Regions from separate parts of the Nocardia sp. NPDC051030 genome, predicted to be linked through region 1. Evidence: riboswitches for the same ligand, from Rfam matches in the RefSeq annotation. Region 1 holds a riboswitch; each other region holds the start of a gene.

The links. A riboswitch is a leader RNA that binds a small molecule or an ion and turns the genes downstream of it on or off. The one in region 1 is predicted to bind S-adenosylmethionine.
Region 2: linked by a shared signal. The riboswitch ahead of AB0N05_RS18115 (rhodanese-like domain-containing protein) and the one ahead of AB0N05_RS22675 (bifunctional o-acetylhomoserine/o-acetylserine sulfhydrylase) in region 1 are both predicted to bind S-adenosylmethionine.
Region 3: linked by a shared signal. The riboswitch ahead of AB0N05_RS28810 (aminotransferase class V-fold PLP-dependent enzyme) and the one ahead of AB0N05_RS22675 (bifunctional o-acetylhomoserine/o-acetylserine sulfhydrylase) in region 1 are both predicted to bind S-adenosylmethionine.
Region 4: linked by a shared signal. The riboswitch ahead of AB0N05_RS27970 (amino acid ABC transporter permease) and the one ahead of AB0N05_RS22675 (bifunctional o-acetylhomoserine/o-acetylserine sulfhydrylase) in region 1 are both predicted to bind S-adenosylmethionine.

What each region holds. Positions count from the first base shown of each region.
Region 1 is NZ_JBFBCD010000006.1:423,109-430,232, reverse strand. It holds gene AB0N05_RS22695 (FAD-binding protein) at 1-167, opposite strand, end outside; gene AB0N05_RS22690 (NADP-dependent isocitrate dehydrogenase) at 331-1,548, opposite strand; gene AB0N05_RS22685 (MFS transporter) at 1,888-3,381, opposite strand; gene AB0N05_RS22680 (TetR family transcriptional regulator) at 3,522-4,229, shown strand; SAM riboswitch class IV at 4,241-4,351, shown strand; gene AB0N05_RS22675 (bifunctional o-acetylhomoserine/o-acetylserine sulfhydrylase) at 4,444-5,793, shown strand; gene AB0N05_RS22670 (homoserine O-acetyltransferase) at 5,790-6,953, shown strand.
Region 2 is NZ_JBFBCD010000005.1:93,207-100,330, reverse strand. It holds gene AB0N05_RS18145 (YceI family protein) at 1-346, shown strand, start outside; gene AB0N05_RS18140 (CaiB/BaiF CoA-transferase family protein) at 451-1,548, opposite strand; gene AB0N05_RS18135 (DUF456 domain-containing protein) at 1,717-2,199, shown strand; gene AB0N05_RS18130 (amidohydrolase family protein) at 2,196-3,134, opposite strand; gene AB0N05_RS18125 (FAD-dependent oxidoreductase) at 3,215-4,630, opposite strand; gene AB0N05_RS18120 (DUF4878 domain-containing protein) at 4,924-5,361, shown strand; SAM riboswitch class IV at 5,454-5,569, shown strand; gene AB0N05_RS18115 (rhodanese-like domain-containing protein) at 5,584-6,006, shown strand; gene AB0N05_RS18110 (O-succinylhomoserine sulfhydrylase) at 6,062-7,124, shown strand, end outside.
Region 3 is NZ_JBFBCD010000009.1:191,504-198,627, reverse strand. It holds gene AB0N05_RS28835 (2-oxo-4-hydroxy-4-carboxy-5-ureidoimidazoline decarboxylase) at 1-59, shown strand, start outside; gene AB0N05_RS28830 (YbaK/EbsC family protein) at 100-573, shown strand; gene AB0N05_RS28825 (flavin reductase family protein) at 631-1,179, shown strand; gene AB0N05_RS28820 (LysE family translocator) at 1,186-1,821, opposite strand; gene AB0N05_RS28815 (biliverdin-producing heme oxygenase) at 1,993-2,652, opposite strand; SAM riboswitch class IV at 2,830-2,945, shown strand; gene AB0N05_RS28810 (aminotransferase class V-fold PLP-dependent enzyme) at 2,996-4,309, shown strand; gene AB0N05_RS28805 (hypothetical protein) at 4,306-4,494, opposite strand; gene AB0N05_RS28800 (DUF2752 domain-containing protein) at 4,516-4,971, opposite strand; gene AB0N05_RS28795 (TetR family transcriptional regulator) at 5,030-5,662, opposite strand; gene AB0N05_RS28790 (SDR family oxidoreductase) at 5,772-6,560, shown strand; gene AB0N05_RS28785 (diacylglycerol kinase) at 6,585-7,124, shown strand, end outside.
Region 4 is NZ_JBFBCD010000009.1:1,275-8,398, reverse strand. It holds gene AB0N05_RS27990 (ABC transporter substrate-binding protein) at 1-339, opposite strand, end outside; gene AB0N05_RS27985 (LLM class flavin-dependent oxidoreductase) at 336-1,406, opposite strand; gene AB0N05_RS27980 (ABC transporter substrate-binding protein) at 1,411-2,391, opposite strand; gene AB0N05_RS27975 (amino acid ABC transporter ATP-binding protein) at 2,426-3,190, opposite strand; gene AB0N05_RS27970 (amino acid ABC transporter permease) at 3,187-4,152, opposite strand; SAM riboswitch class I at 4,161-4,253, opposite strand; gene AB0N05_RS27965 (flavin reductase family protein) at 4,340-4,885, opposite strand; gene AB0N05_RS27960 (hypothetical protein) at 5,063-5,776, opposite strand; gene AB0N05_RS27955 (hypothetical protein) at 5,914-6,621, opposite strand; gene AB0N05_RS27950 (HhH-GPD-type base excision DNA repair protein) at 6,733-7,124, opposite strand, start outside.

The DNA of each region.
Region 1 (7,124 bases):
GCCGCCGCATCCACCGCGTCCGCGATCTCGACCACGGCCGACACCTCTTGCCGCACAGCCACGTTCCAAGGCGTCCGAGCCTGCTCGAACCCGTCCTCCCCCGCCACGAACACCCGTCCGCGCACCCCGCGCCGCAAATCATTCCCGAGAGCTCTGCCGTCGATCATGATTCGATAGTGCCCTACCGGTCATGAAAGTTTCATGACCCTGGAAAACAGTTCGGGCACCCGCCCACCCACCGTCTCGGTGGGGGCAGGTGCCCGGAGTGTGCAAACGCTTGTAGCGCCCTTGGGGTTTCAGGGGTGAAACCCCTGAGAGCCCCGAGAGTTGTTAGCGGAGCTCTCGCGCCAGGTTGGCATCCAGCACGCCGAGGAATTCCTCGGTGGTCAGGTAGCCCTGGTCGCCGCCGACGAGCAGCGACAGATCCTTCGTCATCTGGCCGCTTTCGACGGTCTTGATGACGACGTCCTCGAGCTGCTGCGCGAAGCGGATCACCTCGGGGGTGTTGTCCAGCTTGCCGCGGTGCTCGAGCCCACGAGTCCACGCGAAGATGGACGCGATCGGGTTGGTCGAGGTCGGCTTGCCCTGCTGGTGCTGACGGTAGTGCCGGGTGACGGTGCCGTGCGCGGCCTCCGCCTCACAGGTGCGGCCGTCCGGGGTGAGCAGCACGGAGGTCATCAGACCCAGCGAGCCGAAGCCCTGCGCCACGGTGTCGGACTGCACGTCGCCGTCGTAGTTCTTGCACGCCCAGACGTAGCCGCCCTCCCACTTCATGGAGGAAGCCACCATGTCGTCGATGAGGCGGTGCTCGTAGGTCAGGCCGGCCGCGTCGAACTCGGCCTTGAATTCGTTCTCGTACACCTCTTCGAAGGTGTCCTTGAACATGCCGTCGTACGCCTTGAGGATGGTGTTCTTCGTGGAGAGGTACACCGGGTAGTTCTGCTGCAGGCCGTAGTTCAGCGAGGCCCGCGCGAAGTCCCGGATGGACTCCTTGAAGTTGTACATGCCCATCACGACGCCGCCCTCTTCGGGCATCTTCACGACCTCGTGGATGATCGGCTCGGAGCCGTCCTCGGGCGTGAAGGTGAGCGTGACCGTACCGGCCTCGTACACCTTGAAGTCGGTGGCGCGGTACTGATCGCCGAAGGCGTGACGGCCGATGATGATCGGCTTGGTCCAGCCCGGTACCAGACGCGGAACATTGGAGATGATGATCGGCGCGCGGAAAATCGTGCCACCCAGAATGTTGCGGATGGTGCCGTTCGGCGACCGCCACATCTTCTTCAGGCCGAATTCCTTGACGCGTGCCTCGTCCGGGGTGATCGTCGCGCACTTGACGCCGACGCCGTGCAACTTGATGGCGTTGGCGGCGTCGATGGTGACCTGGTCGTCGGTCTTGTCGCGGTACTCGATCCCGAGGTCGTAGTACTCCAGGTTCACATCGAGGTACGGGTGGATCAGCTTGTCCTTGATGAACTGCCAGATGATCCGGGTCATCTCGTCGCCGTCGAGTTCGACGACGGTCCCTTCAACCTTGATCTTGGACATGGATCTTCGTGTCCTCCTAGGAAGGTGGTGCTCCCATTGCACGGCCAGGCGAGCACGCTTGTAGCGGACCCCAGCTGTTCAACAGACAACGTATACGCTCGGCGTTTTCCACGGGGCCTGTGGTACCAAGTCCGCGTGCTGTGAGCGCCAAGCAAGACAAGCGTACTGCTGCTAATAACCTCACTGTGCGGCCGACCCCCGCTGTGCGGGATTCGCGATCGGTTACTCATGAGTAGGGTCCGCAGTGATCTTGCGCACTTTCCGGGCACGAATAAACCCGCGAGCCGCACCGATGCCGATGCCGCCCGCGGGTTCACTTTCGTCCGGTCGCGCTAACTCCTAGACGCCCACATGCACGTGCGCGTCGCCCTCGAGCAATGCCTCCGGCTTGTCCCGGATCATGAACGCGATGATCGGGATGCAGGCGAGGAAGAAGCCCGCGCCGATCAGGAAGGCCACGTCGTAACTGTGGATGGCCGCGCGGGCCACCAAGTTGTCGACCGTCGGGTTGTTCGTGGCGAACCGCTCGGCGACCTGCACCGCGATCGTGCTCAGGAGGGCCAGTCCGATGGCCCCGCCGACCTGCTGCGCGGCATTGAGCAGCGCACTGGCCACACCCGAATCCTCGGCGTCGACCTGATGCAGCGCGGTGGCCTGCATGGACACGAACAGTCCGCCCATGCCGAGCGCGATCAATGCCATGGCAGGCAGCACACTGCCCGCGTAGCCGTCACCGAAGCTCAGGCGCGACAGATACAGCAGACCCGCCGCACCCAGGACCGCACCGGTGATCATGATCGGGCGCGGACCCAGCTTCGGCAGCAGCGCGCTGGTGATACCGGCGGAGATGGCGATGCCGACCGGGAAGGGCAGGAACGCCACGCCCGCCTTGAGCGCCGTCCAGCCGAGCGTGATCTGCAGGTAGTAGCTCATATTGATGAACATGGCGAACATGGCGATCGGCACCAGCAGCGCCACCAGGAACGAGCCACCCCGATTGATCTCGCCCGGAATGCGCAGCGGCAGTAGCGGATTCGCGGACCGATACTCGATCGCCACGAAGGCCGCGAGCAATGCCGCACCGGCGATCAACAGTCCGAGCGTGCTGCCCGCCGTCCAACCGGCCTCGGCGGCGCGGCTGAATCCGTAGACCACGGAGACCAGGCCGAGCGTCACGGTGATCGCACCGGGCAGGTCGTAACCACCGGTCCGGGCGGTCGGGACGTCCTTGATCACGAAGGCCATGGCACCGAGGAACGCCACCAGCGCGATCGGCGCATTGACCAGCAGGCACCAGCGCCAGTCGGCGTATTCGGTGAGCGCGCCACCCGCGATCAAGCCGATGGCCGCGCCACCCGCCGAGACACCGGCGAACACTCCGAATGCCCGTGCACGTTCCTTGGCTTCGGTGAAGGTCACCGACACCAGGGACAGCGCGGCCGGTGCGAGCAGCGCCGCGAACGCACCCTGCAAACCGCGGCCCGCGAACAGCTGCGCGCCATTCTGCGCGAGCCCCGCGAGAGCCGAGGCGGCGGCGAAGCCGACCAGGCCGATCAGGAAGATGCGGCGGCGGCCGAGGTAGTCGGCGAGCCGTCCGCCGAGCAGCAGCAGGCCGCCGAAGATCAGCGTGTAGGCGGTGAGCACCCACTGCTTATTGCCATCGCTGATGCCCAGGTCCTGCTGGGCGAAGGGCAGCGAGATGGTCACGATGGTGGCATCGAGCACCACCATCAGCTGGGCCAGGGCGAGTACGCCCAGCGCCCACCAGCGCGCATTGCCGCGCTGTCTGTCGTCGATTTCTGATTCGGGAAAAGTCACAGTCCCGGCGGTCATGTCGTCTCCTCTGTGGACGCTTCCGGACACCCGAGAACCATCCTGGCACTGCCAGACATTTGGCGTCAAGAGAAAAATGTCGCACTCAGACAGTTGGCGGCTCAAGTCACATTTTGCGGGTTTCGCGATATGATGAGCCCATGTCCGAGTCGTCAACGAATGCCGACCTGCTCGAACGCCAACGCCTCGGGCTACGCGAACGCAAGAAGCAGCAAACCCGGGAACGCATCATCGACGTGGCGTTGCACCTGTGCGAGACACAGGGTTTCGACGCCACCACCGTCGAGCAGATCGCCGATGCCGCCGATGTCTCACCGCGCACGGTGAACCGGTACTTCGAGAGCAAAGAAGACATCGTCATCGCGCCGATCACCGAATGGTCGGCCGTGATCGCGGAAAACCTGCGCGCCCAGCCCATCACCGGCAATGAGATGCGGGCACTGCTCGATTCCTTCCTCAGCTTCGTGGACGACGTCGTCGACGACGGAGCGGCACCACGGTTCACCTGGTTCCAGCAGATGCAGAACATCATTCGCACCAGCCCGGCGGTCCGCGCCGCCAGCCTCGATGCCGCCGAACACAAGATGCGGCAGATGTCGACCGTGCTGGGCGAACGCATGGGCAGCGATCCGGACGGACTGGCGGTGCGACTCATCCTCGGCACCTGGCACACCATCATGCGAGTCGGCACCGAATGCGAGACCGAGGCCGGTCCGCCCGATTGCGTGATGAGCTCGGCGCGCGGCATGGCCGATGCCGTGGTCAGGGCGTATCACGAATTCGCCCGGGTCTGCGCCGCGCCCATTGTGGCCGACCCCACCTCGGAAGCGGCCGCTACTCCCCGTTAGAATCCCGAACAGGTCAAGAGCATCAGCGATAAGCCCCGGCTCGCTGATCGGCAACCCTCCAGCTGCGGTGGGGTGCTCCGGGTGAGGACCGGGCGCTCGAAGGACGAGCGCAAGCGCACTGTAGGAGGCCACCGAAATGTGTTGTTGTCGAAGCCTATTCGCCTTCAGATAACCTCAAATTCCGCCTATCGGCGACCTTTTCTTGGAGCACGACATGAGTGACTCGACCGCGCCCGCCGCAACCCCGGCGAGTGGGGAAATCGATCCGGCCGCCTGGTCTTTCGAGACCTTGCAGATTCACGCCGGACAGTCCCCCGATGCCGGCACCGGCGCCCGCGCCCTGCCCATCTACCAGACCACGTCGTACGCGTTCCGCGACACCGATCACGCCGCCGCGCTCTTCGGACTCGCCGAGCCGGGCAATATCTACACCCGCATCATGAACCCCACCCAGGACGTGGTGGAGCAGCGCATCGCCGCGCTCGAAGGCGGTGTGGCCGCACTGCTGCTGGCCTCCGGGCAGGCCGCGGAAACCTACGCCATCCTGAATCTGGCCGAGGCCGGGGATCACATCGTCTCCAGCCCGCACCTGTACGGCGGCACCTACAACCTCTTCCACTACTCGCTGCCCAAGCTGGGTATCGAGGTCAGTTTCGTCGAGGATCCGGACGATCTGGCGCAGTGGCAGGCGGCTATCCGGCCGAATACCAAGGCTTTCTACGGTGAGACGATCGCCAATCCGAGCAGCTCGGTGCTGGATATCCCGGGCATCTCGGGTGTCGCGCATGCGGCGGGCGTGCCGCTGATCGTGGACAACACGGTCGCCACCCCATACCTGATCCAGCCGCTGAAGCAGGGTGCGGACATCGTCGTGCATTCGGCGACCAAGTATCTGGGCGGGCACGGTTCGGCGGTCGCGGGCGTGATCGTGGATGGCGGCGCGTTCGATTGGACCGTCACCGACGCCGACGGCAAGTCGCGGTTCCCGGGCTTCACCACCGCGGATCCCAGCTACCACGGTGTGGTGTTCGCCGATCTGGGCGCGCCCGCGTATGCGCTCAAGGCGCGCGTGCAGCTGCTGCGCGATCTGGGTGCGGCCGTCTCGCCGTTCAATGCCTTCCTGATCAGCCAGGGCATCGAGACGCTGAGCCTGCGGATCGAGCGGCACGTGGCGAACGCGCAGGCGGTCGCGGAGTTCCTGAGCGAGCAGCCGGGCGTCGAATCGGTGTTCTACGCCGGGCTCCCGGGCTCGCCCTGGTTCGAGCGTGGCAAACAACTGGCTCCCAAGGGTGTCGGCGCGATCGTGTCCTTCGAACTGGCCGGCGGTGTCGATGCGGGCAAGAAGTTCGTGGACGCACTGGTGCTGCACAGCCATGTCGCTAACATCGGGGATGTGCGCTCGCTCGTCATCCACCCGGCCTCCACCACGCATTCCCAGCTGACCCCGGAAGAACAGCTCGCTTCCGGTGTCACGCCTGGTCTCGTGCGTTTGGCCGTCGGTATCGAGGGCATCGACGACATTCTGGCCGATCTGCGCTCCGGACTGACGGCGGCGGCAAGTTGACCGTGAACATCGAATCGAGCACCTCCCGTCCGGCCGCGGAAGTCCTGCTTCCGCCGCCGGACGGGACGCTCGGCAGCATTTCCATCGGGGCCGTGCGGCTGGAGAACGGCGCGGTCATCCCGGACGTCACGCTCGCCGTGCAGCGGTGGGGCGAACTCTCCGCGAACGCCGACAATGTGGTGCTGGTCGAGCATGCGCTGACCGGTGACTCGCATGTGGTCGGTGCCGCGGACGTGCATCACCCCCAGCCCGGCTGGTGGGACGGCATTGTCGGTGAGGGCGCGGCCATCGACACCCGCGAATGGTGCGTGATCGCCACGAACGTGCTCGGCGGCTGCAAGGGCAGCACCGGGCCCTCGTCGCTGGCGGCGGATGGAAAGGCTTGGGGCACACGGTTTCCCGAGATCTCCATCCGGGACCAGGTGACGGCCGAGGCCAAGTTGTTCGATCTGCTCGGCATCGACCGCCTGACCGCCGTCGTGGGCGGCTCCATGGGCGGCATGCGGGTCCTGGAATGGATGGTCGGCCATCCCGAACGCGTCGGCGCGGCCCTGGTGCTCGCCGTCGGCGCACGCGCGACCGCCGATCAGATCGGCACCCAGACCACCCAGATCGCCGCCATCCAGTCCGATCCGGACTGGCAGGGCGGCAACTATCACGGCACCGGCCGCGCGCCGATGACCGGCATGGGCATTGCCCGGCGGATCGCGCACCTGACCTATCGCACCGAATTCGAGCTCGACCATCGGTTCGAGAATCACGGGCAGGGCGATGAGAACCCGTGGGAGGGCGGCCGTTACGCGGTGCAGTCCTATCTGGAGTATCAGGCGGACAAGCTTTGTTCGCGTTTCGACCCGGCCACCTACGTCCTACTCACCGAGGCCATGAACCGGCATGACGTGGGTCGCGGACGCGGCGGCGTCGAGGCGGCCCTCGCGGCCACGCCGGTGCCCTGTGTGATCGGCGGCGTCGACTCCGATCGGCTGTACCCGCTGCGCACGCAGGCCGAGCTGGCCGAATTGCTGCCCGGTTGTAAGGGCCTCGAGATCGTCCGCTCGCGCGACGGCCACGACGGCTTCCTCACCGAGACCGAAGCGGTCGGCAAACTCATGGTCGAGACGATGGAACTGGCTCGCGCGGTGCGTGCCGCCCGGCGCTGACGGGCGGCCGCTCGGAACTTCGGCGGATGTCCGTCCGGACCATGGACGGAGATCCGCCGAGCCAGGTTACACACCGTCGCATGTCGGGCCTGTTTCGTCCGAAATACCCTGACCCGCTGCTGATTTCGTTCCGATGACACCTCCGTAACGGTGGCCCCGGAATCCGTGTGC
Region 2 (7,124 bases), on a different contig from region 1:
CACCGGCAATGAGTTCCGCGACAACCATGTTCGCAGCGCCGACATCCTGGATGTCGCCAACCTGCCGCACCTGACCTTCCGCGTTCCCGAGGCCGTCAAGATCGCCGAGGAGTTCGAGGTCACCGGCGAGGCCACCATCGGCGGCGTCACCAAGCCGGTCACCCTCGACGTCGAGTGGGGCGGCGTGCAGGTCTTCCCGAACGACGGCAAGAAGCACGCCGGTTTCAATGCCACCGGCACCATCAAGCGCAGCGACTTCAATGTGGCTCCCGGCCTGCCGGTCGCCATGCTGAGCGACAAGATCGCCATCGAGCTCGATATCCAGCTCGTCGAGCCGGAGGCCTAGTCCCCGAACCGGGCATCGGTCTCGCCTCGGACATCGGTCTCGAACTGCGAAGCGGCGGCACCCATTCCGGGTGCCGCCGCTCGTCGTCCGTGCGGGTGATCGGGTCAGTCGGCCCAGACCTGCTCGATCGGGGTGCCCTCGTTCGGCGGCGGAGTCGGGATGCCGCCCGGGGTGCGCGAGAACCGCGGCGCGGGCGCGTGCTGCACGATGCCGTCGATCTCGATCAGTCCGGTGCGCGCCACAATGTGCTCGTTCTGCTCCGCCTCGGTGAAGGTGAGGATCGGCGTGGTGCAGGCGTCGGTGTCCTTGAAGATGGCCCACCACTCGTCGCGGGTCTTGGTCTTGAACTTCTCCGTGAACAGCTTGCGCAGCTCGTCCTGGCCGTTCGGGTCGATCTGGTGTGGCAGGCCCTCCGGCGAGATCTCCAGGCCCTTCAGCAATTCCGCGTAGAACTGCGGCTCGATGCAGCCCACGGCCATGTACTTGCCGTCCGAAGTCTCATAGGTGTCGTAGAAGGCCATGCCGGTATCGAGCAGGTTGGTGCCGCGCTCGTCGGACCACAGGCCCACGCCCTTCATGCCCCAGATCATGTGCGAAAGCGCCAGCGCGCCATCGACCATGGCCGAGTCGATGACCTGACCCTTGCCGGAGGTCTGGCGCTCCACCAGCGCGGCGAGCACACCGAATACCAGGAACATGGACCCGCCACCGAAGTCGCCGACCATGTTCAGCGGCGGCACCGGCCGTTCGCCCTTGCGCCCGATCGCATTGAGCACACCGGTCAGCGAGATGTAGTTGATGTCGTGCCCGGCCCGGTCCGCGAGCGGGCCTTCCTGGCCCCATCCGGTCATGCGGCCGTAGACGAGTCGCGGATTGCGTTCCAGCGCAACGTCCGGACCCAATCCCATGCGCTCGGTGACGCCCGGCCGGAAGCCTTCGAGGAGCACGTCGGCCTTCTCGATCAGCCCGAGCACCTTCTCGATATCGGCCGGATCCTTGAGGTTCGCCTCGACAATCGTGCGGCCACGCCACTGCGGGCGCTCCATGAAGCCCGGCAGCTGATTGGGCCGCTGTACCCGGACCACGTCCGCGCCGAGGTCCGCGAGCAGCAGTGCCGCATGTGGGCCGGGGCCGATTCCGGCCAGTTCAACAACCCGCACGCCCGCGAGCGGGCCCTGCTTGGCGGTGGATGGAGTGCTCACGCCCCTACCTCGGTTCAATCGTCGTCGATCTGGTGCCCCGGCCCACAAGGGCCAGTGTTGACACTATGACAATAAGTGCTGAACCCTCGGCGAGGCACCCCCTGGATAGGCCCCCGGCGAGGCTCCCCGCGGATAGGGTTGCGGAGAACCCGAGGTGGAGGAACCGAAGTGAGCGCATGGGGTGAGGTGCTGGTCGGCCTCGCGATTCTGATCGGCCTGCTGGGCGTCATCGTGCCGATCCTGCCGGGGGTGGTGTTGATCGCCGCCGCGATCCTGGTGTGGGCGATCATGACCGGCGGGGCGTCCGCCTGGATCGCCTTCGCCCTCTGCGCAACGCTTCTGGTGATCAGCGGAGTCATCAAATACACCTGGCCGGGCCGGAAACTGAAGGAAGCGGGCGTCCCGAATCGGTCGCTGCTGCTCGGCGCGCTGCTCGGGATCATCGGGTTCTTCGTGATTCCGGTGGTCGGGCTGTTCCTGGGATTCGTACTGGGCGTGTACCTTTCGGAATTCCAGCGGATCAAACAGCATCAAGCCGCGTGGCAGTCGACGGTGCACGCACTCAAAGGCGTCGGCCTGTCCATGCTGATCGAGCTGCTGGGCGCACTGCTCGCGTCCGGCGTCTGGCTGATCGCGGCGCTCGCGATCTAGCCGAAACGATTGCGGCGGTGCTGATCCCGAGTATCGCGGGGTGGACGCGGCTTGCCTGGCTTGATGACCGGCAAGGGGAGTGTGTCCGGGGGCGGCTTGGGTAGTTCCGAGCGGTGCAGCCGCAGGGTAGGTGCCTCGACGGACGGCTGTGCCCGGAACATGGGCAGCGTCGGATGCGGGTCTTCGAAGGTGCGTTCCTTGACGGGGAGGCCATAATAGGCGCGCGCATTGTCCTCGAGGACCTTGTGCAGATCTCCACCCACGGCATCGGCGATCACATCGATATCGGCGTCCTGGAACGGGCGTCCCGCGCGCGTGCCGGGCAGGTCGGAGCCGAACATGAGGGCTTCGGGATTCACGGTGTGGATCTTGCGCAGGGCGAGACCGACATCCATGGAGACCCGGCCGAAGCCGGAGGCCTTCACCTTGGCCCCGCGATCGACCAGGTTCAGCAGGTAGGGCAGGCAGTCGTCGCTCATGCCCATGTGGTCGATGGCGAGGGTCGGGAGTTTGGTGATGACGGGTTCGAGGGAGCCCAGCATGGATCCGTCGATATAGAGCTCCACATGCCAGCGGGCCAGTTCGTAGGCGCGCAGGGCCAGCATGGTGAGGCCGACGATATCGCCGCCGCCGCGCTTGAGATTGAACCGCAGCGCGCGCACGCCCGCCCGGTGCAGGTCCATGATCTCGGCGTCGGAGGCGTCCACATGCAGATTGGTGACGCCGACCCAGCCCTCGCCCAATTCGGCGAGGGCGGCCTTGAGCCAGGTCTGATCGGTGCCCTGGAAGGACCCGCTGACCACCGCACCACCGTCGATATGGAAGCGCCGCATGCGCCGCCGATAGTCGGCGATGGTGAAGGGGTCGGGCAGGTAACCCTCATTCTCGATCAGCGGGAACCGCGGATCGAGAATGTGGACATGGGCATCGAACACGTGATCTAGCATGCCTCACAACGGTGACAAGTGTGGATGGCCTTGTCCGCCTGGTGGATTCGGCCAGGTCAGGTGGGGTGTTAAACCTTGTCCGGTTCGCTCGCGCGGAGCATGTCCTCGCGCTCGACGACCTTGACCCGCTCGCGGCCCTCCGGCTCGCCCAGGGCGCGCTCGTGCGCGTCGAGGCGGTACCAACCGGCCCAGGTGGTGAACGGGACGCCCTTCGCCTCGAGGAACGCGGTGACGGCGTCGAGTTCCGGGTTGGCGGCCGGGGTGAAGTTCGCGGCGTCATCGAGCAGGCAGGCCACGGTCTCGTTGGCGTCGCCCTTGGTGTGGCCGATGAGGCCGACCGGGCCGCGCTTGATCCAGCCGGTGACGTAGGTCTGCGGCAGGTAGCGGTCCGCGCCGTCGGCGTCCTCGTTCGCGAGCACGCGTCCGGCCTCGTTGGGCACGGTCCCCGCCTGCTCGTCGAAGGGCAGGGAGGGGATGTTCTGCGACAGGTAGCCGACCGCGCGGTACACAGCCTGCACGTCCCAGTCCTTGAATTCGCCGGTGCCCTTGACGTTTCCGGTGCCATCCAGGGAGGTGCGCTCGGTGCGCAGGCCGATGACCTTGCCGTCCTCATTGCCCAGCAGTTCGGCCGGGTTCTCGAAGAAGTGCAGGTACAGCTTGTGCGGGCGGTTGCCGACGTCGCGAATTGCCCACTGCTCGAGGGTGTTGCAGATCATGTCGACCTGCTTCGAATGACGGCGTGCCGCTTCGGAGCCCTCGTCGTAGTCGATGTCCTCGGGGTCGACAATGACCTCGATGGTCGGCGAGTGGTCGAGTTCGCGCAGCTCGAGGGGCGTGAACTTGGCTTGAGCGGGACCGCGGCGGCCGAATACGTGCACTTCGAGGGCCTTATTGCCCCGGAGGCCTTCGTAGACGTTCGGCGGGATCTCGGTGGGGAGCAGTTCGTCGCCGGTCTTGGCGAGCACGCGGGCCACATCGAGCGCGACATTGCCGACGCCCAGGACCGCGACCTTCTCGGCCTCGAGGGGCCAGTTGCGCGGCACGTCCGGGTGGCCGTCGTACCAGGAGACGAAGTCGGCGGCGCCGTAGCTGCCGTCGAGGTCGATGCCCTTGATCTCCAGCGCGCGGTCCGCATTGGCACCGGTGGAGAAGATGACCGCGTCGTAGAAGCCGCGCAGGTCTTCGAGGGTGATGTCGACGCCGTAGTCGATATTGCCGAGCAGGCGGACCTGCGGCTTGTCGAGGACCTTGTGCAGGGCGGTGATGATGCCCTTGATGCGCGGGTGATCCGGTGCGACGCCGTAGCGGATGAGACCGAACGGTGCGGGCATCCGCTCGTAGAGGTCGATGCTCACGTCGGCATCGGACTTCATCAACGCATCGGCGGCGTAGATACCGGCCGGGCCTGCGCCCACGATCGCAATGCGGAGCGGGCGGGTCGCTGCACCGTTGTGCTGATCGGAGACTGCACTCTGTTCGGTCATTCTTACGCGCACCCTTTGGGTCGAAACTACTTGTCGTCGTACTCAGCCGTCGTTTCTTAGCTTAGGCTAAGTTGACGCCCTCGCCTCGGGGTGGTGCTCCGGAGCCGGAACCCCCGACGCTGCAGCGTTGCTGCACGGTATGGCTATTCCCGCTTCCGCGCGGGAATTGTGCCGATTCTATCGGTGAGGTGGACACCCGCCCGCGCCGAGTAGGTGAACTGTGCGACTGCCCATCTCCGGCGCAAGCCGGTGTCGGCCTCTTTACACCCGCGCCGACCAGGCATGATCTACCCATGAGCGACGTCGAGGAGAAGCCGGAACGGATCGACCAGGGCGAAACCCGGACCATGTTGCCGTTTCTGGTGGCGGCGGGCGTCATCGTGCTGGTGGTCATCGGAATCGTGATCGCCGCGCTGGTGTCACCGGCTGAGAAGAATCTCACAGATTCCAATCGACTGGCCATCGCCGCCCGCAACTTCACCGAGTCCGGCAGCGGCACCGACAGATTCGACAAGGCCACCGCGTGTCCCGGGTTCGACGACAAGCGCTCGCCGCTGAATATCCCGGATCAGACCGGCCAGAAGTTCGACCTCGTCAAGGTCACCGACACCACCATCGACGGCGATAAGGCCACCGCCGCGGTCACCGTCCGCGCCGACGGCCGGGAAAACACCTCGACCTGGCACTTCACCAAGACCGACAACACCTGGCTGGTCTGCAATGCCGGGTAGCCCCGCTCCGGCCTGATCGTGCCCGCGCGCGCGTTCCAGGGTCTGGGAGAAGGGTTTGACACCGGGGCCCCCGCTCGGTCAATCTCAACCCAGGTCATGAGTACCAGTGGCAAGCCCCGGCTCGCTGGTCGGCAACCCTCCTCCGCGGTGGGGTGCTCCGGGTGACGACCTGGCCACGCATCGAACAGCGATGCGGCAAGTGCGGATTCACAGGAGGTACAAGTGAGCTACGCGGGTGACCTGACGCCGAAGCAGGCGTGGGAACTGTTGCGCGACAATCCGGATGCGGTGCTGGTCGATGTGCGCACCGAAGCCGAATGGCGTTTCGTCGGCGTGCCCGACACCAGCGGCATCGGCCGGCCCACCGCCCTCATCGAATGGGTGGACACCACCGGCACCCCCAATGCCCGATTCGCCGACCAGTTGAAGCAGGCGCTGACCGACCGCGATGCCGGTTCGGACGCGCCCGTCATCTTCATCTGCCGCTCCGGCCAGCGATCCATCGGCGCGGCCACCGCCGCGACGGCCGTCGGCTTCGCGCCGTCGTTCAATGTGGTCGAGGGCTTCGAAGGCGCACTGGACGCGCAGGGGCATCGCGGCAGCACCGGCTGGCGAGCGGACGGCCTGCCCTGGCGGCAGTCGTGAGCGCGCACGGCTCTGGCTCGAACGCGCACAGCCCTAGCTCGAATTGGAGGCAGTCATGATCACCGGTGGCGCATTCGACAAGCCGCTTCCCGAGGGTGTCGGCCCGGCGACTCAGGCCGTGCGTGGCGGCCTGCGGCGTTCCGGCTTCGAGGAGACCTCCGAGGCCCTCTACCTGTCTTCCGGCTTCGTCTACGAAAGTGCCGAGGCGGCCGAGGCTTCCTTCACCGGCGATATCGAGCATTTCGTCTACTCCCGCTACGGGAATCCGACGGTCGCCATGTTCGAGGAGCGGCTGCGCCTGATCGATGGCGCGGAGGCTTGCTTCGCCACGGCGAGTGGCATGTCCGCGGTGTTCACCGCGCTGGCCGCTCTGCTCGGCACCGGTGATCGCCTGGTCGCGGCGCGCAGCCTGTTCGGCTCCTGCTTCGTGGTCTGCAATGAGATCCTGCCGCGCTGGGGCGTGGAGACCGTCTTCGTCGACGGCGAGAACCTGGACGAGTGGGAAGCGGCGCTGTCCGTCCCCACTCAGGCCGTGTTCTTCGAGACCCCGTCCAACCCGATGCAGTCCCTGGTGGATGTCCGCCGGGTCACCGAGCTCGCGCATGCCGCGGGCGCGAAGGTGGTGCTGGACAATGTCTTCGCCACCCCGCTGCTGCAGCGCGGCTTCGACCTCGGCGCGGATGTTCTGGTCTACTCGGGCACCAAGCACATCGACGGTCAGGGCCGAGTCCTCGGCGGCGCGATCCTCGGCTCGCAGGAGTACATCGACGGCCCGGTGAAAAACCTTATGCGCCATACGGGTCCGGCCTTGAGCCCCTTCAATGCCTGGACGCTACTCAAGGGTTTGGAGACCATGCCGTTGCGCGTGCGTCAATCCAACGAGTCCGCGCTGAAGGTCGCCGAGTTCCTGGAACAGCACCCGGCGGTGTCGTGGGTGAAGTACCCGTTCCTGAAGTCGCATCCGCAGTATGACCTTGCGCAGCAGCAGATGTCGGGCGGCGGCACCGTGGTCACCTTCGAGCTGAAGGCGGCCCCGGACGAGGCCAAGAAGCGCGCCTTCGAGGTGCTCAATGGTCTCCGAATCATCGATATCTCCAACAACCTTGGTGATTCGAAGA
Region 3 (7,124 bases), on a different contig from region 1:
TCACGCGGGCGCGCATCACCGGCATGCTCGGCCCGGAGGAGGGCTATCCCGATTACTGATCTCGGGCACATCCACCGCAATCGCTCTACCCTGGTTGCCATGCGCAGGTCCCTGCCGCCGGTCGCGTCCAAAGTCTCCGACACTCTGATCGCGCGCGGACATCACGGAGTCATCCTCACCCAGGCCAATCCGACCCACACCGCCGCCGAAGCGGCCGAAGCCCTGGGCGTTGCCGTCGGGGCCATCACCAAGTCACTCGTCTTCCTACTCGACGACGATCCGGTCCTGCTGCTGGTCTCCGGCGCACACCAGGTGAACCTGGACAGCACCGGCCGCCGCCTGGACGGCACCCTCACCCGCGCCCCCGCCGCCATGGTGCGGCAGGTGACCGGGCAGCCGGTCGGCGGCGTCGCCCCGCTCGGGCATCCCACCAACCTGCCCACCTTCATCGACAATGCGCTGTCCCAGCATCAGGAGTTGTGGGCGGCGGGCGGCCATCCGAACACGATCTTCCGCACCACCTTCGGCGAGCTGGTGCGGATCACGGCCGGACTGGCCATCGATGTGGACTGAGAGCGAGATTCTGCACAGCGGGGAATAACCGGGCGCTCGACCACGTAGGTTCGGAACGTGACCGATTCTCCGACGCCCGGTGCCGAGCTAGACGTGCCCGACGATTTGAGCGGTATCACCGCCCAGCAATATCGCGCCGCCATGCGGCACTATCCCGCGGGCGTCACCGTGGTCACGCTCGATTCGGAGCAGGGCCCGGTCGGATTCACCGCCACGTCCTTCGCCTCGCTCTCGGCACAGCCACCGCTGATCTCGTTCAATATCGCCGAGACCTCGTCCAGCATCGCGGGCCTGCTGAAGGCCGAATCCCTGGTCGTGCATTTCCTGGGCGAACATCAGAAGCATCTGGCCCAACGGTTCAGCCGGTCCGCCGAGGAGCGTTTCAGCGATCGCTCGCTGTGGACCACGATCGAAACCGGCGAACCAGTGCTGCACGGCACCCCGATCTGGGTACGCGCGAGCGTGCACCAGCTGATTCCGGTCGGTGATCACACCCTGGTCATCGGCCTGGTGACGCGCGTGTACGACAACACCGACGAGGCACCCGCGGCCGGACCGCTGGTCTATTACAACGGCGCGTATCACCGCGCCGAGATCGCCGACTGACGCCTTTCAGGCCGCCGAGGCGGCCGTCCCGATCCCCAGCGCCGCGAGAATGGCCGCGCTCGCCTGTTCCAGGCGGGCCCGCATGCGGGGATTGCGCAGCAGCGCCACCGCGCGCGAGGCCGCCAATGCCACCAGCACCATTTCGCTTGCGGCAATGGTGGATTCGATCGCGCCGAGGGTCAGCGTGTTCGCGAACGTCACATGCGTCAGGAATTGCGGCAGCACCGCGAGGTAGAACAACCCCACCTTCGGGTTGAAAATGCAGGACAGCAATCCAGCAGCGAATGCAGAGCGAACCGATGATTCATGCGCTCGCGTGATCTCGGAATCGAGGGAGGATTCACTCTCGCGCCGGGACTTGCGATGCGCGAGCAGCGCACGAATCCCCAGGTACACCAGGTAGATTCCGCCGATCACCTTCAGCGTGCGGTACGCCGTGGCCGACTGCTCCAGCAGCGCCGCCACACCCGCCGCGACCACCACCGCCCACACCAGCCCGCCGAGCGAGGACCCGAATGCCGCCGCAATGGCGGGACGTCGCCCGGCCACCGCGAACTTCAACACCAGAAATGTATCCGGACCAGGTGTGACGGACAGCAGCACGCACAACCCGATAAAGCTCAGCAGCAGCGAAATACTCACTCAACCATGGCAACCCACGGGGAGCCCGGAGCGCAACCGCCCGGTGCCTATTTCGCCCGGTGCCTATTTCGCCCGGTGCCTATTTCGCGAAAAGCCGTCGGCCCTCCCCTGACGACTGTGTCCGATGAACACCGAAGGGCCGACGGCTTTCCTGGGCTTACAGACCGAGATTCAGTTCCGCGCGCTGAATTCCGAGCCCAGTTCACGGAACACCTCGGTGTTCATCGTGAACGCGAGCCGCGCCTCGTCGAGCACTCGATCGACCTCCGGACCTTCAATGGGAAGCTGGTCCAGGCTCTCTCGGTACTCGCGCTTGAACGCGGCCGGATTGGTGATGCCGTCGAAGACGTAGAAGCGGACGCCGTCGCCCTTCTTGGGCAGGTCCCACAGCTTCTCGGCGGTGCCGCGAATGACCTGGCCGCCGGAGAGATCGCCCAGGTAGCGGGTGTAGTGGTGCACGACGTAACCGGCGGGCCAGTCCTGCGCGACCTCGTCGATGCGGGCGGCGTAGGCGGCGGTGGACGGCAGCGCGGTCAGTTCGTCGCGCCAGTTCTCGCCGCCGAGGTAGGCGAGGTCGGCCTCGAGCGCGGCCAGGCGGTCCAGTTCCGGGCGCACGAACGGCCCGGCGACCGGGTCGGAATCGAGTGCGGCGGAATGCTTTTCGAGGGCGTCGTAGACGAACCAGAGCTGCGCGGTGTAGCGGTAGAAGGCTTTGACGCCGAGTTGCCCGGTGAGCAGGTCGCGCATGAAGGTGGAGTGTTCGGCCTCGTTGTGCTGCTGCTCCGTCGCGGTGCGAATGAGCGTCGAGAACGGCGTGCTGGTCTCCAACATGGGTGCAACCTCGTTTCAACTCCCGGGGGCACCACTATGGCTACCCTAACCTCCTCTAAACCGTACGCTCCAGCAACGATCTCGCGATTCGAACTTTGCGGTCCACCCGATCCAACTTTCGGATGATTTTCGGGGCCAGGTTGACAACCCCCGGACGAATCTGCCAGTCTCGGAAACGGTCATGAGTACCAGCGTCAAGCCCCGGCTCGCTGGTCGGCAACCCTCCTCCGCGGTGGGGTGCTCCGGGTGACGACCAGGCCGCATGCCCAAACCGGGCGCGGCAAGCGCGGACTCTCGATCACCATTTCTGATCGCGTGTCCCAATAGCCGACGGGATTTCGTGATGACTGCTTTCGCCGACCAGACCTGTGCCGCTCTCGCCAAGGTTTCCGGATGTGATCTCCAGGTGCCCCTCGTCCAGGGCGGCACCACCACCTACGCCAACTTCGACTACGCCGCCAGCGCCCCCGCATTGCAGCAGGTCACCGACCGGGTCGCCGAGCTGCTGCCGTTCTACGCCAGCGTGCACCGCGGCGCGGGCTACGCCTCCCGGGTCTCCACCGACTGCTACGAATCCGCGCGCGGTTCGGTCTCCCGCTTCCTGAATGCGGCCGATGACCAGGTCGTCGTCTTCACCCGCAACACCACCGACTCGCTGAACCTGCTCGCCTCCTGCGTGCCCGGCGACACCGTGGTGCTGGACGTGGAGCATCACGCCAACTTCCTGCCGTGGACCCGCAATGGCCGCCGCGTGGTGCCGATCGCCGACACCATCGAGGAGACCATCCAGCGCGTCGTCGCCGAACTGTGCACCAAACCCGCTGCGCTGCTCGCGGTTACCGGCGCCTCGAATGTGACCGGCGAACTGCTCCCGCTGGAGCGCCTGGCCTGGATCGCGCACCAGTGCGGCACCCGCATCCTGGTCGACGCCGCCCAGCTGGCCCCGCACCGCCGCATCGATCTGCAGACCGCCGGCATCGACTACCTGGCCTTCTCCGGCCACAAGGCGTACGCGCCGTTCGGTGCGGGCGTACTGGTCGGCCGTCGGGACTGGCTGGACAAGGCCGAGCCGTACCTGGCCGGTGGCGGCGCGGTCCGCTCGGTCACCGCGGACGGTGTCGAGTGGGCCTCGGCCCCGCAGCGCCACGAGGCCGGATCCCCGAACGTCCTCGGCGTGGCCGCCCTCGCCGCCGCCTGTGACGCCCTCGCCGGATTCGACCAGACGACAGTGCTCGAGCACGAGCAGTACCTCACCCACCGCCTGCGCTACGGCCTGAAAACCGTTCCGGGCGTGAACTTCCTGCGCATCTTCCGGGACAGCACCGACGCCGTCGGCATCGTCGCCTTCACCGTGGACGGCTTCGAGCCCGCCCAGGTAGCCGCCTACCTCTCGGCCGAACACGGCATCGGCGTACGCGACGGCCGCTTCTGTGCGCACCCCTTGCTCGCCCGCCTGGGCGTCGACTCCGCCCTGCGCGCCAGCATCGGCCTGGGCAGCACCGCCGCCGACGTGGACCGCCTCATCGACGCCATCTCGACGCTGGTCGAGAACGGCCCGACCTGGAATTACGCCCGCACCGAAGGCCACTGGAACCCGGTCCCCGAGACCCGCCCGTTCAACAGCGGCGACTCGGGTGCGGCACCCTGCGGCTTCTAAAACACCAAGTAGCGGGCCGCCAGTTCCTCGACGAACGGGTCATCGTCCGCGACAGCGTTCAGCAGATCGAGATCGTCCTGCACCGAAACCTGCCGCGTATCTTCCTGTTCCGGGTCCGGCGGCCCGTCCTCGGCCAGCTGACGCAGCAGCTTCGCGCGCACGCGGTCCTTCAGCGAATCGCTCATATTTCAGAGCATGCCACTTGATCACACCGGCGCGAGCCAACTCCCCCACGCCGTATTGCGGAACACCGTGAATACAAGGAGAAAGGCGAGGGTGACCCACAGCGCCGACCGCGGCAGCACCTTCGGTAGTCGCGGAATCGGCCCGCCCCGCCAGCCCTGCACCACCCAGTTGCCCCACCAGGCAAGGAAACCCAGCAGCAGCGGCACCAGCAGAATATTGCTGTGCACGGCGTCGAGGATCCGCCCGTCGGTGAGATTGTGCAGGCCGCGCAGGCCGCCACAGCCGGGGCACCAGTATCCGGTCATCTCATAGAACGGGCACACGCCCCAGGATCCCGACTCGTGCGGATCCCGAATGTGCAGCAGCACCAGGCCTCCGGCCACCACGCCGCCCGCGAGCAGCGGCAAGCCAGCGCTCAGCCAGCGCGGGCGAGCGGGGGTTTGGATCGGAGGCACTGCCGTGGTGTCCACGAGCATCAACGGTAGCCGGGCCCCGCCCGACCTGCCAGGCACCTCATTCATCGAACCGGAGCATTCATCGAACCGGTGCGCGCTCGACGACGGGCGCGGTGAGCATTCCCGCGAGCATGTCGATGATCTCGACCCAGGCCGACACATCCCCGGCACTCACGCGTCCCGCTTCCACCGCCCGTTCATGATCGGCTAGCAGAGCGAACAGCGCGGTGGTCAGCGCCCGCAGCCGCCGCACGCGCAGTCGCGGTGGCAGTTCGGTGAGCTCGCGGTCGAGTCGCTGCATGATCACCCGGACCGAGGTGCGGCGTTCGCTGTCGAGATTGGCGGCGTCGGTGACCGACGGATGGGTGTGGATCTGTTCGAGAAACCGTGCGTAATGGTTGATTCCGTGCCGCTCGCTCAGCTCGAACATGGGGATGACCAGGGCCTCCAGGAGCCCGTGCACCTCCTCGTTCTCCCCCGAACCCGCCTGTTCGGCAAGCAGTTCCAGCCGCCGCACCTCGAGGGTCGCCATCCGATGCTCGACCACGGCCTCGATCAGCCCGTCCCGCGAGCCGAAGTGGTATTGGATCGCGGAGTTGTTCCGCTGTCCCGCGGCCGCCGCGATATCGCGCAGCGGCACGGCCTGACCACGCTCGGCGATCAACTGTTCCGCCGCGAGGATGATTCGCTCCCGCGCCTCCGTCACTCCCACAGCAAGAACTGTAGCCGCTCACCTGGGGTTAAAGAACAAGTCCTTGACAGTTAAGAGCCATATCTTAAATATGACTTGTGACTGCAATCACCTAGAAGGACTTTTAGCGATGATCCTGGACACCTTCCGACTGGACGGCCGCGTGGCCGTCGTGACCGGCGCGGGCCGCGGCATCGGCGCAGCCACCGCGCTCGCCCTCGCCGAAGCGGGGGCCGATGTCGCCCTGGCCGCCCGCACCCCCGCACAACTCGAGGAGGTCGCTGGAAAAATTCGCGCGCTGGGCCGCCGCGCCGTCACCGTCCCCTGCGATCTGTCGGATCTGTCGGCCGTCACCGCCTTCGCGGAGACCGCGGCCGCCGAACTGGGCCGCATCGATATCGTGGTCAACAATGTCGGCGGCACCATGCCGAACACCTTCCTGACTACCAGCGCCGAATTCCTCGAAGAGGCATTCCGTTTCAATGTGTCCACCGCGCACACCCTCACCCTGGCCGCGGTCCCGCACATGTTGAAGAACGATGGCGGCTCGGTCGTGAACATCTCCTCGATGATGGGCCGCTCCCCCGGCCGCGGCTTCCTCGCCTACGGCACCGCCAAGGCCGCCCTCGCGCATTGGACACGGCTGGCCGCCACCGACTTGTCCCCGCGCATCCGGGTGAACGCCATCGCGGTCGGCTCCGTGCTGACCTCGGCACTGGAAGTCGTTGCGCAGCAACCCGAAATCAAGAGCGCCATGGAGAACGCCACCCCGCTCAAGCGACTCGGCGAGCCGTGGGAGATCGCCGCCGCCATCGTCTACCTCAGCTCCGCGGCGGGCGGCTACCTCACCGGCAAGGTCCTCGAGGTCGACGGCGGCATCGCGGCCCCCAACCTCGACCTTCCCATCCCCGACCTGTAAACCGTTCTGCCACAGGAGCTTTCCATGACCTATCGCGTAGTCCAGTGGAGCACCGGCAATGTCGGGCGCCGCACCCTGCGATCCATCATCGCCCGCCCCGAACTGGAACTCGTCGGCGTCTGGGTGTCCAGCGCCGCGAAGGAAGGTAAGGACGCGGGCGAATTGGCCGGACTCGATATCGACACCGGCGTCACCGCGACCACCGACGCCGCCGCCCTGCTCGCCCTGAAACCGGACTGCATCGTCCACACCGCCATGGCCGACGACCGTCTCGCGGAGGCCGTGGAGGATCTGAAAACCTTCCTCCGCGCGGGCATCAATGTGGTCTCCAGCAGCCCCGTCTTCCTGCAATTCCCCTACGGCACCCTCCCCGACGAGGCCATCGCCCCCATTACCGAGGCCGCCGAAGCGGGCGGAGCCTCCCTCTGGGTGAACGGCATCGACCCCGGCTGGGCCAATGACTGGCTCCCCCTCCTGCTGTCCAGTGGTTCCGAACGCATAGACGCCATCGTCTGCTCGGAGATCATGGACTACTCCACCTACGACAACCCCAAGGTTCTCTTC
Region 4 (7,124 bases), on a different contig from region 1:
GCCGTCCTTCAAGTGGAAGGTGAACGACTTCGCGTCCGCGCTGACGAACCAGCTGTCGGCCAGCCACGGCTTGATCACCCCGGTCTCCGGGTCCTGATCGACCAGTGAGTCCACCACCTGGCGGGTCACATAGATGGTCTGATTCGTGCTCGACTGCGCCGGATCGGAGCAGGTCGGGGCGGTCGACAGGCCGTAGCGCAGGGTGCCGCCGGGCTGCGGCGGACCGGCATTCTCGGCACCGCCCGAGTCACTGCCGCAAGCGGCGAGCGTGAACGTGGCGGCGAGCGCGCCCACCAGGGCGACGGGTCGCTTCGCGGCGGCAAGGACGGGACTTCTCACTGGGGATCTCCGGAGGGGTAGCGAGCTGCACCGAGCGGACGGCTCGGAATGCGGCGGCGCAGCTCGGGAGCCACCTCCGCCTGGAACAGTTCGAGGCTTTCGCGGTGCTGTTTATCGGTGCGCCCGTCACCGTCCGCGCTGAAATGGACCACCTCGTGGCCGAGCCGCTCGTGGTAGCGGTGCAGCTTGTCGAGGACCTGCTGTGGACTGCCGATCAGCGCGGAGGAGCGCTCGACGAAATCCTCGACGGTGTCGAAGACGATGGGCACATTGAACTTTCGGGCGGTCGCCTGGCGAGCCTCGAAAATGGGGCGGTAGGCATCCACCGCCTCCTGGGAATCGCGGGTGACCAGGAATCCGGCGGTACCCGCACCGACCAGCGCCTCCGCCGGATCGTGCCCGTAGGCCTCCCAGCGTTCGCGATAGTGGGCGACCAGCTCCGCGTACGGTTCCACCGGATTGGTGACATTCGCGGAGAACAGCGGATCCCCGTGCTGCGCCGCGTAATCCGCGGATTCGTGACTGGTGGCGCTGCCGTGCCAGATGCGCAGGCGCGGTTGCAGCGGGCGCGGCAAGGCCTTGGCCTCGGTCAGTGAGGGCCGGAAGCGGCCGCTCCAGGTGACGCTATCGCTCTCCCACAACTGCCGGAAAAGTTCGTAGCCTTCACGATTGCGGTCCCACTGATCGTCGGTGGTGACGTGGAACAGTTGCGCCTGCGCCGCGCCATTGCCCTTGCCGATAATGATTTCGAGGCGGCCATCGGACAGATTGTCGAGGGTCGAGTAATCCTCGAAGGCGCGGACCGGGTCCAGCAGGCTCAGCGTGGTGACACCGGTGAACAACGCGATGCGGTCGGTCACGGCGGCGATATGGCTGAGCACCACGGGCGGGGCGGCCGAGATGAACGGGTCCTCGTGCCGCTCCCCCACCGCGAAACCGTCATAGCCGAGTTCCTCGGCCAGGCGGGCACTGTCGATGACCCGCCGCAGTCGCTGTCGCGGGGATTCGGTGACGCCGGTGACCGGGTCGGGGGTGTGCGTGATGAGGGTGAGTTGCAGGAACTTCATGCGCTCAGCCCTTCTTCTTCGGCAGGCCGGGCGGGTTGATCTGCGACTGCTTGACGGCTTCGCTGCTCAGGCCCCAGCGGTCCAGGACCTTCTGGTAGGTGCCGTGGTCGATGGCGTACTGGACGGCCTGCTGCAAGGCCCCGACCAGGCCGTTGTCCTTGCGGGTGAGAACACCGATCTCGGCCTGGAGCACATCGCCCGCGCCGGAGAGGGTGGTCAGCACCTTGGACTGGCCCACCGACGCGACGTGATACTGCGCCGACGGGTTGGGGCCCAGGTAGCCGTCGATACGGCCGGAGGACAACGCCAGGTAGTAGTCGCTGGCCTGCTGGTAGTAGGTGAGATCCGCCTTGGGCAGTCCCTCGGCGATATTGTCCTCGTTCCACTTCACCAGCAATTGCTCCTGGTTGGTGCCCGCCGTGACGCCGATCCGCTTGCCCGCCACCGACTTACGGTCCTGGAAGGTCCAATCGGCGTTCTTCGGAACCTCGAGGGCGATATTGTCCAGCCGGTAGGTCGCGAAGTCGAACTTCTCCTTGCGCTCCTCGGTGACCGTCACATTGGAGATGAAGACGTCGACCTCACCCGAATCGATCTTCACGAAGTTCTGTGCCCAGTCGGCGTTCCGCCGCTCGACCTTCAGACCCAGGATGTCGCCGATCAGGTTGCCGAAGTCCACCTCGGAGCCGACAACGGTGCGGTCGTCGGTGGCGTAGAAACCCAGCGGCGGCGTCGCGCCGACGGTGCCGGTGACGATCAGCGTGCCGCGCTCGCGAATGGCGGACGGCACCTGTGCCGCAATGGCATCCACCTTCTCGGCGTGCACGCGGCCGGTCTGCTCCGGGGACAGGTCGTAGGTCAGGCCGTTCACGGTCTTCAAGGTGTCGGCACCGCCGTCGCCCTTGCCGCAGCCACTCGCGAACAGACTCAGGACCGCCAATGCGGTCAGGGCCGCGATCCGTCTGCGACGGCTTGCCTTGGACATGAGATGTGGTTCCTTACCTCGAAATAGGCGCGCGTCAAAGGACGTGCGCGAGAAAAGCTTTGGTGCGCGGATGCGCGGGAGCGTCCAGCACTTGATGCGGCGGGCCCTGTTCGACGATGCGGCCCGCGTCCATGAGCACGATGGTGTCGGCGATCTCGCGGGCGAAGCCGACCTCGTGGGTGACGATGACCAGGGTCGCGCCGCCGCGGGCCAGCTCCCGGATCACATCCAGGACCTCACCGACCAGCTCCGGGTCGAGCGCCGACGTGGGCTCGTCGAACAACACCACCTCGGGCCGCAGAGCAAGGGCTCGGGCGATCGCCACCCGCTGCTGCTGACCGCCGGACAATCGGCGCGGATGCTCATCCGCCTTGTCCGCCAAGCCGACTCGGGTGAGCAACTCGAAGGCCTCCGCATGCGCCTCGGCCTTGTGGCGGCCCTGCGCAGCGATCGGAGCGAGCGCCACATTCTCGCGGACCGTCAGATGCGGGAAGAGATTGAAGTTCTGGAAGACGAATCCGATGCGCGAACGCTGCCGCAGGATTTCCCGCTCCGGCAGCTCGTGCAGGCGATTGCCCTTGCGCCGGTAGCCGACCAGCTCGCCGCCCACGCGGACGATTCCGGCGTCCACCTTCTCCAGATGGTTGATGGTGCGCAGCAGCGTGGACTTGCCGGAACCGGAGGGGCCGAGAATGACGGTGACCTCACCGGGACGCACCGCCAGGTCGACCCCGCTCAGCACCTCGTGGGTGCCGAAAGACTTTCGGATACCGCGCAATTCGACCGCGAATTCGCTCATCGTGCCGCCGCCTTCGATCGGATATCGGCAAAGCTGCCACGGACTCGCTGCCACGGCGTCGGCGGCAGGTTCCGCACGCTGCCCTTCGCGAAGTGACGTTCGATGTAGTACTGAATGATCGTCAGCACGGTCGTGAGCAGGATGTACCAGGCCGTGGCCACCATGAGCAGCGGCACCACCCGGCCATTGCGGCCGAAGATCACCTGTACCTGGTAGAACAGCTCCGCGATGGCCATGGTCGAGACGATCGAGGTGCCCTTGAACAGGCTGATCACCTCATTCGCGGCATTCGGCAGAATGCCGCGCATGGCCTGCGGCGCGATGATCGTGAAGAACTGCTTGCGCCACGGCAGGCCGAGCGCCTTGGCGGCCTCCCACTGGCCCTGATCCACCGAGATGATGCCCGCGCGAATGATTTCCGCCGAATACGCGGCCTGATGCAGCGCCAAACCGATGACGGCCGCGGTGAATCCACTGAGCACGCCATTGGTTTCGAACCGCACCAGCTCCGGTCCGAACGGAATGCCCAGCGCCAGAGTCTTGTACAGGTAGGCCAGGTTGAACCAGAACAGCAGCTGCACGATCAGCGGAATGGATCGGAAGGCCCAGATGTAGACCCACGAAATCACTTGCAGCACAGGATTACTGGACAGTCGGCCGATGGCCAGCCAGATGCCGATGAAGAAGCCCAGCAGGGTACCCCACAGCGTCAACTCCAAGGTCACCTTCAAGGCCGCCAGCACCGACGAGGCGGTGATGTACTGCGCGAAAGTGGACCAGTCCCAGCCGGGATTGGTGACCAGGCCGTGCACGAACTGCGCGACCAGCACCAACGCGATGCCGCTCGTCACCCACCGCCACGGATGGCGGGTGCGGGCGACGGGCAGCGCACCGTCGTCGTCTACTTCGGTTATGGAGCCGGCCGCCGCCGACTGCTCGGGGCCCGCTGCGAGGATGCTCATGGATTCGTCCTCCATCGGTCCTGGCGGTAGCACCCGCACCTAAGGTCAGGGGGTTGCTGCGACGTCTGCGAGCCAGGTCTCTCGGTCGCTCTGGATGGTGAAGAAGACGATACGAAGCGGCGGGGCGAGTGTCGCCCCTCACGATCAGCGTGAATTCAATTGCCGCCCCGGGGAATACCGCGCGAGATCAACTTGCTACCTCGCGCGCCTCGGGGGGGTTGTCGAGAGCGCGGAAAGAGCTGCGGTGGAATACCAGCGGTTCCGTGCCGGGATGCGTGCTCAGCCGGTGCACGCGCAGCAGCACCACCGCATGATCACCCGCCGGAACCTGCTCGTAGACCGAGGCTTCCAGCCAGGTCGTCGCACCGGCCACGAAGGCCGCATTGCCATTGCCGGTGTGCAGGCCGACATTGCGGAAGCGATCGCCGGAACGCGAACTCAAAGTGCGTGCAGCCTCCTGCTGATCGCTGCCGAGCAGGCTCAAACCGAGGCGGCTGGCCTGCTCCAGGCGCGGCCAAGTCTCCGACGAGTACTGCACACAGATGGACACCAGCGGCGGATCCAGCGACACCGGCACGAAGGTGCTCACCACCAAACCGTGCGGCACGCCGCCGATCCGGGCACACACCGCCACCACTCCGGACGGAAAGTGCCCGAACGTCTTCCGCAGATCCGTGCCGTCGACGGGCGTCAACGCCGCCGTCTCGCCGTGGATCACCGTGAGCTCACCCATAACCGGACCTTCCGCTCCCCCGGCACCCGCGCCGGGCATCCCATCCAGGACAGCAGGCCGGTGCGGGGCGGGACAGGGTTCGGCTCAGCGCGATCCCAACGCCCCCAGCCGAAATAGACGAACCCGCCCGGTCCCAAGGACCGAGCGGGTTCATCTGTCCCCGCGAGTTTCGCGGAATTACTTGGCCGACGTCTGGAGGGTCGGCTGGTTGATGGTGGTGAAGTAGTTGTACGCCGCGGCGATCGCGACGGGGGCGGTGATGAACAGCTGACCCGCAAGGGTGCCCAGGAAGGCGACGGCAGCCGCGCCACCGAGGCAGCCGAGAATCGGGCCCGCACCGAACAGGGCGGCCAGTGGAGCCGAAGCGACACCCGCGACACCGAAGCCGATGACGCAACCGACGGCCGCGCCGCCGATGCCGCCGACCAGGGTCGCGATGGTGGCGCCCATGGAGATGGTGTCCGTCATGCGCTTCCAGGCGGCCTGCTCACGGTCGTAATCCGACTTCCACGGAGCGGAGTTCTCGAACGGGAGGTTGATCTCCTGAGCGACCGGCTTGTAGACGGCCTTCTCCATATTGAACTCGGGAGTCAGGGTCGCGACGTGATCCTTGATCTCGGCCGCGATCGGGAACTGGAAGTCATCGACATTGAACTTCAGCTCGGTACCGGCGACGACGGTGCCATCGGCGGCCTTGATCTTGAAGATGCCATTGTCGACAACCATCGAACCGGCATCTGTGCGGATGATGGTGTTGGTCTCGGTGGCGGTGGCGGAGTAGTTGATCACGCCGTTGTCGTCGGCGATGGGGGCCGCGCCCGCGGTGCCCGCGGCGATACCGACGGCAGCGATCATCATCGCGGCACTGGCGGCCATTTTCTTAGACAGCATGGAGTTCGATTCCTCATCAGGTGATTCCGCAGGGTGGAACCTGAGGATCGAATCCTGGTCAAACGAACAGAACATAGATCGAGGGTGCCGCACCGATGAACTCTGGCGCGGCACCCTCGATTTCGTGCCGAATGGAATTACTTGGCCGCCACGAAAGGCTGATTGACGGTGGTGAAGTACTGCACGGCAGCCAGAATGGCGACCGGCGCGGTGACGAACAGCTGGCCCGCCAGGGTGCCCAGGAAACCGAAGGCAGCCGCGCCACCGATGCAACCGACGATCGGGCCCGCACCGAACAGAGCCGCCAGCGGAGCCGTCGCGACACCCGCGACACCGAAACCGATGAGGCAACCGAGGCCTGCGCCGCCGATGCCACCGACCAGGGTGCCGATGGTCGCACCCGCGGAAATGGTGCTGGTCAAGCGGTTCCAGGCGGCCAGCTCACGGTCGTACTCGGACTTCCAGGGGGCCACGTTCTCGTAGGGCAGGGCGACTTCCTGAGCGACCGGCTTGTAGACCGCGTGCTCCGCGTCGAACTGCGGGGTCAAAGTCGCGGTGTGATCCTTGATCTCGGCCGCGATCGGGAACTCGAATTCATCGACGCGGAACTTCAATTCGGTTCCGGCGACGGTGGTGCCATTGGCAGCCTTGACCTTGAAAACGCCGCCCTCGACCACGAGCGAACCCGCATCGGTGCGGATGACCGTATTGGTCTCGGTGGTGGTGGCTGTGTAGTTGATCGGGCTGTTATCGGCGGCGGCCGGAGCCGCGCCTGCGGTGCCCGTCGCCGCGCCCAGCGCCGTGATCACGAGCGCCGCAACGCCTGCGAATTTCCTCATCTTCATTAGGTACTGCTTCCCGCTGGGGTACGAACTGAACGCGGCAAGCATTAAGCAAACTCACAGGATATTGGAGGTTAAAAACCAGCTTGATTCGATCCAGACAAGCCGGGCACCCTACTTCGTCTTAGCGGCCGCCTTCGCCTGCTTCTTGAATTCCCTTACCTGCGTGAGGGATTCCGCGTCCGTCACATCCGCCACCGACCGCCGCGAGCCATCCTCGCCGTAAGCGCCCGCGGCTTCCCGCCAGCCCTTCGCTTGCAAACCTTCCTGTTTACCCAAGAGCGCCAAGAAGATTCGCGCCTTCTGATCCCCGAATCCCGGCAGCGCCTTCAACCGCTTCAGCACTTCCTTGCCGTCCGGATCACCCACCGTCCATAACCCCGAGGTCTCGCCGTCGTAGTTCTCGACGATGTACCGCGCCAGCTCTTGCACCCGCCGCCCCATGGACCGCCCATAACGATGGATGGCGGGCGGCGTCGCGGCCAGTTCCTCGAATTCCTCCGGAT